DNA from 3 places in the Micromonospora sp. MGP-C2 genome. Region 3 is predicted to be linked to each of the others. Evidence: predicted binding sites of a transcription regulator. Region 3 holds the regulator's gene; each other region holds the start of a gene.

Region 1 (2,267 bases), 950 kb from region 3:
GCGATCTGCCGCAGCGGGGCGTCCAGCGCGACCTTGACGATGTTCGCACCGGTCGCCTCGTCGCCGACCAGGTCGAGCTTGTCGAAGGCGGTCTTGCCGGCCTGGACCAGCGCGACGCCACCACCCGGGACGATGCCCTCCTCGACGGCGGCCTTCGCGTTGCGAACGGCGTCCTCGATGCGGTGCTTGCGCTCCTTGAGCTCGACCTCGGTGGCCGCGCCGACCTTGATGACCGCAACGCCGCCGGCCAGCTTGGCCAGCCGCTCCTGCAGCTTCTCGCGGTCGTAGTCGGAGTCGCTCTTGTCGATCTCGGCCCGGATCTGGTTGACCCGGCCCTGGATCTGCTCGGCGTCACCGGCACCGTCGACGATGGTGGTCTCGTCCTTGGTCACCACGACCTTGCGGGCGCGGCCCAGCATGTCGAGGCTGGCGGCGTCGAGCTTGAGGCCGACCTCCTCGCTGATGACCTGGCCACCGGCGAGGATGGCGATGTCGGTCAGCATGGCCTTGCGGCGGTCACCGAAGCCCGGCGCCTTGACGGCGACCGACTTGAAGGTGCCACGGACCTTGTTGACCACCAGGGTGGCGAGGGCCTCGCCCTCCAGGTCCTCGGCGATGATCAGCAGCGGCTTGCCCGACTGCATGACCTTCTCCAGGATCGGGAGCAGGTCCTTCACCGACGAGATCTTGCTGTTGGCGATCAGGATGTACGGGTCGTCGAAGACGGCCTCCATACGCTCCGGGTCGGTCATGAAGTAGGCCGAGATGTAGCCCTTGTCGAAGCGCATACCCTCGGTGAGCTCCAGCTCCAGCCCGAAGGTGTTGCTCTCCTCGACGGTGATGACGCCTTCCTTGCCGACCTTGTCCATCGCCTCGGCGATGATCTCGCCGACGGTGCTGTCGCCAGCGGAGATGGAGGCGGTGGAGGCGATCTGCTCCTTGGTCTCGACGTCCTTGGCGAGCTTGGACAGCTCCTCCGAGACGCTCGCGACCGCGGCCTCGATGCCCCGCTTCAGGGCCATCGGGTTGGCGCCAGCGGCCACGTTGCGCAGGCCCTCGCGAACCAGGGCCTGGGCCAGGACGGTCGCCGTCGTCGTGCCGTCACCGGCAACGTCGTCGGTCTTCTTGGCGACCTCCTTGACCAGCTCAGCGCCGATCTTCTCGTACGGGTCCTCGAGCTCGATCTCCTTGGCGATGCTCACACCATCGTTGGTGATGGTGGGGGCACCCCACTTCTTCTCGAGCACGACGTTGCGGCCCTTCGGGCCGAGGGTCACCTTTACGGCGTCGGCGAGCTGGTTCATGCCCCGCTCGAGGCCGCGGCGAGCCTCTTCGTCGAAAGCGATCATCTTGGCCATACGGCGTTGTCCTCCTGGACACTCACGGGCCACCCGAGATGTGTGCCCCGGATGGGCCGCCTGGTGTGCGCACCTAGGGACGTCGCCACCTGGCGACGACGACGTCCTTCGGCCGGGCCGGATAGCCCGCGACGACCGGCCATGTGCTGCCCCGGTGTCTCCACACCGGCACAACCTGGCCCCACCGTCCCGACCGTTGGCACTCACGGTATGCGAGTGCCAATGACTTGTTTAGCACTCTCCCCTGCCGAGTGCAAGCACGATGGGGCCGCTCAGCCGAGTTCCGCGGCCAGTCCGGGAGTGTTCACCGGCGCCTCATGAGCGCGCTGCTCGGCGTACGTGACCAGCAGACCGATCATCTGGGAGAGGTGGGCCGGCAGGGCCAGCACCGCGGTGATCCCGATCACCACCACCGCCCCGACCGCGCTGTCCGGGGACGCGAAGGGATCCGTACCGAACGCCGAGGTGCCAACGCCCTCCAGCGCGCCGGGGATCACGGTGCCGACGATCACCGCCAGGGCAACCAGGGCCACCCGACCGAGCAGCAGGCCGAGCCGGTCGTGGAACATCCGGAACGACCGGCCGATCGGGTTGTGGCGCTCGAAGAGGTAGACCGGGCCGGCCATGCTCAGCGCGAACGCCAGGTAGATGCCGGGCAGGACGCAGAAGCAGGCACCGATGCCGACGAGCAGGCTGATCAGCAGGGTCCACCCCCACAGCCCGAGTGCCCGACGGATGCCGTAGCGCAGCGCGGAATCCAGGCTGCCCGGCTGACCGGCCGCCTGCTGGGTGATCACCCAACTGCCGGCAGCCCACCCGACGGCCTGCAACAGCCCGACCAGCACGCTGCCGCCGATCAGCAGGACCAGGAGGCTCACCAGCTCCACGGCGAAGTTGTCCGGCAGTGCG
Region 2 (2,267 bases), 610 kb from region 3:
CACGAAGTCCCACGGTGGCGAGTAGGCGCGCGGGTCGAAGATCCGTCGCCCGGTGCCGGTGGTGCGGCGGGCCGGGTCGCAGAAGACCCCGTCGACCCGGGAGACGTCGAACGCTGTCGCATCCCCGCACTCGACAGTGAACAGGTCGGCCAGCCCGGCCGCCTCAGCGTTGGCGGCGGCCATCGCGGCGGTCACCGGGTCGGCCTCCACCCCGTACACCCGGATGCCGGCGCGGGCGGCGGCCAGCGCGTCGGCGCCGAGGCCGCATCCGAGGTCGGCCAGGGTGCGCACGCCGGCCGCGTGGAGCCGGGCGGCCCGCCGGTCGGCGACCACCCGGCGGGTGGCCTGCTCCAGGCCCGGGCGGGTGAGGAACATCCCAGCGGCTGCCGGGCCGAACTTGCCGACCGCCCGGTGGCGCAGCTCAGCCTGGGTGAGCGCGGCCGCGGCCAGCGTCGGCGGCACCCCGGCCGCGCGCAGGGCCGACGCCGCGGCCAGTGGATCACCGCCGGCCAGCCCGGCCGCAGCCGTGAGTGCGGCCGACCCCTCGGGGGTACGCAGCGCCGCCAGCTGATCGAGATCCACCCGGTCATTGTCCGGGTAGACCCGGAAATCCGGGCTGGCGGGGCGCGACTCGCTGGCACTCTCCTTGACGGAGTGCTAGCCACGGAATAACCTGCGATTAGCACTCTCACCCTGAGGGTGCCAGCTTCCGGGTCTCACGACCCGGGGGCGCACGCCAGGCGGACCGGCACCCGCGACGACGGCCCCGCCCGGTGGCATGAGGCAGATTGACGCTGGTCGGCCCCGCCGGCCAGCAACGAAACCAGTACCCCAGGAGGGTATGCCCGTGACTACCGCGACCAAGGTTGCGATCAAGCCGCTCGAGGACCGCATCGTGGTCCAGGCGAACGAGGCTGAGACCACCACGGCGTCGGGCATCGTGATCCCCGACACCGCCAAGGAGAAGCCGCAGGAGGGCACTGTCCTCGCTGTCGGCCCGGGCCGCGTCGACGACAACGGCAACCGGGTTCCGGTTGACGTGCAGGTCGGCGACACCGTCCTCTACTCGAAGTACGGCGGCACCGAGGTCAAGTACGCCGGCGAGGAGTACCTGGTGCTCTCCGCCCGCGACGTCCTCGCGGTCATCGAGAAGTAAGCAACCGATCAGTGCCACTGCCCCGGTCCGGCTCGCCGGGCCGGGGCAATGGCGCTTCGAAGGGACATAAATGGCGAAGATCCTGAGCTTCTCGGACGACGCCCGGCACCTGCTGGAGCACGGTGTCAACGCCCTCGCGGACGTGGTCAAGGTCACCCTCGGCCCGCGCGGGCGCAACGTCGTCCTGGACAAGAAATTCGGTGCGCCGACGATCACCAACGATGGTGTGACCATCGCCAAGGAGATCGAGCTCACCAACCCGTACGAGAACCTTGGCGCGCAGCTGGTCAAGGAGGTGGCGACCAAGACCAACGACGTCGCCGGCGACGGGACCACCACCGCGACCGTGCTGGCCCAGGCGATGGTTCGCGAGGGTCTGCGCAACGTGACCGCCGGGACCAACCCGGCCGGCCTCAAGCGGGGCATCGACGCGGCGGCCGCCAAGGTCTCCGAGGCGCTGCTCGGCCGTGCCGCCGAGGTCACCAGCAAGGAGTCGATCGCGAACGTGGCGACGATCTCCGCGCAGGACGCCACGATCGGCGACCTGATCGCCGAGGCGATGGAGCGGGTCGGCCGCGACGGTGTCATCACCGTCGAGGAAGGCTCCATGCTCACCACCGAACTGGACGTGACCGAGGGTCTCCAGTTCGACAAGGGCTTCATCTCGCCGAACTTCGTCACCGACCTGGAGAGCCAGGAGTCCGTCCTTGAGGACGCGTACATCCTGGTCACCACCCAGAAGATCTCGGCGATCGAAGAGCTGCTGCCGCTGCTGGAGAAGATCCTGCAGAACAGCAAGCCCCTGCTGATCATCGCCGAGGACGTGGACGGCCAGGCGCTCTCCACCCTGGTGGTCAACTCGCTGCGCAAGACCCTCAAGGTCTGCGCGGTCAAGGCCCCGGGCTTCGGTGACCGGCGCAAGGCGATGCTCCAGGACATCGCGATCTCCACGGGCGCCGAGCTGGTCGCCCCGGAGCTGGGCTACAAGATCGACCAGGTCGGCCTGGAGGTGCTCGGCACCGCTCGGCGCGTCGTGGTCGACAAGGAGAACACCACGATCGTCGACGGCGGTGGCCAGAAGGCCGACGTCGCCGACCGGGTCTCCCAGATC
Region 3 (2,267 bases):
CGCAGGTCGCCAGGTGGGTGCCGGCCGCCGTGCCGGCGCCGGAGCAGGTGGTGCACAGCACTGCGGTGTCGACGGTGATCGGGGCCTCGACGCCGAACGCCGTCTCGTGCAGGTCCAGTTCGAGGCGCAGGATCGCGTCGGCGCCCGGCCGGGTACGCGGACGCGGACCACGGGCACCGCCCGCGGCACCGCCGAAGAACGCGTCCATGATGTCCTGGAAACCGACGAACGGGCCGGCACCACCGGGACCTCCGGGGCCTCCGGCACCGCCGCCGCCCGGGGCGAGCGGGTCGCCACCCAGGTCGACGATCTGCCGCTTCCGGTCGTCCGAGAGGACCTCGTACGCGGCGTTGATGTCCTTGAACTTCTCCTGAGCCTCCGGGTCCGGATTGACGTCCGGGTGGAACTGGCGCGCCAGCTTGCGGTAGGCGCGCTTGATCTCGTCATCGGAGGCTTCCCGGCTCACACCGAGAATGCCGTAGTAGTCCCTGGCCACTGCGTTCCGTGTCCTCATGTTCGTCTCGCGTTGTGCCGGTCGGCGGCCGCAGCCGGCCGCATCGGCCCTGACCAATCAGTTCTGGGCCAGCAACTCGCCCACGTAGCGTGCCACGGCGCGAACCGTGGCGATGTTGCCGGGGTAGTCCATCCGCGTGGGCCCCAGCACCCCCAGGCCGCCGACGATCGTGGCGCCCGGGCCGTAGCCGGTGCTGACCACGGAGGCGGCCCGCAGGTTGTCGAACTCGTTCTCGTCGCCGATCAGCACCCGGGTCGTGCTCGGCTCGGTCTCGCCGATGAGCTTGAGCAGCACGACCTCCTCCTCCAACGCCTCGAGGATCGGTCGCAGGGAACCCTGGAAGTCGAGCAGGCCACCCCGGGTGAGGTTGGCGGTGCCGGCCAGGGCGATGCGTTCCTCGTGCCGCTCGACCAGGGTCTCCAGCAGCACAGTGGCGAGCGTGGTCATGGCCGGACGCAGCTTGGGCGACGACTCCTCGACCAGCGCCTGCACCAGCGGCGGCGTGTCGGACAGCCGGGCGCCGGCGAGCTTCTCGTTGACCAGTCGGCGCAGGTCGGTGACGTCGTCGGCGGGCACCGGACCGGGCAGCTCCACCAGACGCTGCTCCACCCGCCCGGTGTCCGCGATCATGACGACCATCAGTCGGGTGGTGGAGATCGGCACCAGCTCCAGGTGACGCACCGAGGAGCGGGCCAGGCTCGGGTACTGCACGACGGCGACCTGCCGGGTGAGCTGGGCGAGCAGGCGCACGGTGCGGTGCACCACGTCGTCGAGGTCGACCGCGCCGACCAGGAAGCGCTCGATGGCCCGGCGTTCGGCCGGGCTGAGCGGCTTGACCCGGGACAACCTGTCGACGAAGAGTCGGTAGCCGCGGTCGGTGGGCACCCGGCCGGCACTGGTGTGCGGCTGCCGGATGTAGCCCTCCTCCTCCAGCACGGCCATGTCGTTGCGGACCGTGGCCGGGGAGACCCCGAGCTGGTGCCGCTCGACCAGCGCCTTACTGCCGACCGGCTCCTGGGTGGAGACGTAGTCTTCGACGATGGCGCGGAGCACGGCGAGTTTCCGGTCGTCGAGACCCATCCTCCGCACCTCCTGTCGCACGTCGGCCGCCGGCGTCCTCGGCCGGCCGGGCCGTCCTGGCACTCGACTGTAACGAGTGCCAGTCTACGTCGGCGTGCCCGCCAGCGCGATGATCAACGGCTGTCCGTCGGTGCGGCCCGCGCCACCCCGCCGGGCCGATCGACCCTCACCGCCGGGCGGTGTCGCGCTGGTGCCGCGTTGCCACGTGCCCCTACGGTGGCATCCATGACTGAACCTCCTCGCCCTCCCGGCGCGGGTGACCCCGGTAACTACCCGCCGGAGCCGCCCACCGCACCACTGTCCGGGGCACCCGGCCCGGGCAGCTATCCCCCGCCCGGTGGCTATCCGCCGCCCACCGGTGACCAACCGCCGTCAGGTGGCTACCCTCCGGCGGGTGGCTATCCCCCGCCCGGCGGCTATCCCCCGCCCGGTGGCGGCTACCCGACCGGCGGCGCCTACGGCGGCCCTGGCGGCTTCGCCAACAACGAGGACAAGACCTGGGCGCTGGTCGCCCACTTCGGCGGCGCCGTCGGCATGATCGTCAGCGGCGGTGTGCTCGGCTGGATCGCCCCGCTGGTGGCGATGCTGGCACGTGGCAGCCAGTCCCCGACGGTGCGGGCACACGCCGTGGCGGCGCTCAACTTCCAGCTCATCTGGTCGATCGTCGGCCTGG

What was found. Region 3 encodes HrcA, which represses chaperone genes, less so after heat shock. Its sites were predicted from a motif close to GGTTNGCACNCTCNNNNNGAGNGTGCNAACC; they were not measured.
Region 1: groL (chaperonin GroEL) is a predicted target of HrcA. The motif match lies at 1,553-1,583, and genes of this name have one in related genera.
Region 2: groES (co-chaperone GroES) is a predicted target of HrcA. The motif match lies at 678-708, and genes of this name have one in related genera.

The regions. Positions count from the first base shown of each region.
Region 1 covers NZ_JBYMEN010000002.1:3,750,824-3,753,090, forward strand. The annotation lists gene groL (chaperonin GroEL) at 1-1,358, opposite strand, end outside; gene AC3CF1_RS17095 (hypothetical protein) at 1,631-2,267, opposite strand, start outside.
Region 2 covers NZ_JBYMEN010000002.1:3,409,300-3,411,566, reverse strand. The annotation lists gene AC3CF1_RS15355 (THUMP-like domain-containing protein) at 1-582, opposite strand, end outside; gene groES (co-chaperone GroES) at 842-1,156, shown strand; gene groL (chaperonin GroEL) at 1,227-2,267, shown strand, end outside.
Region 3 covers NZ_JBYMEN010000002.1:2,801,274-2,803,540, forward strand. The annotation lists gene dnaJ (molecular chaperone DnaJ) at 1-496, opposite strand, end outside; gene hrcA (heat-inducible transcriptional repressor HrcA) at 572-1,594, opposite strand; gene AC3CF1_RS12450 (DUF4870 domain-containing protein) at 1,820-2,267, shown strand, end outside.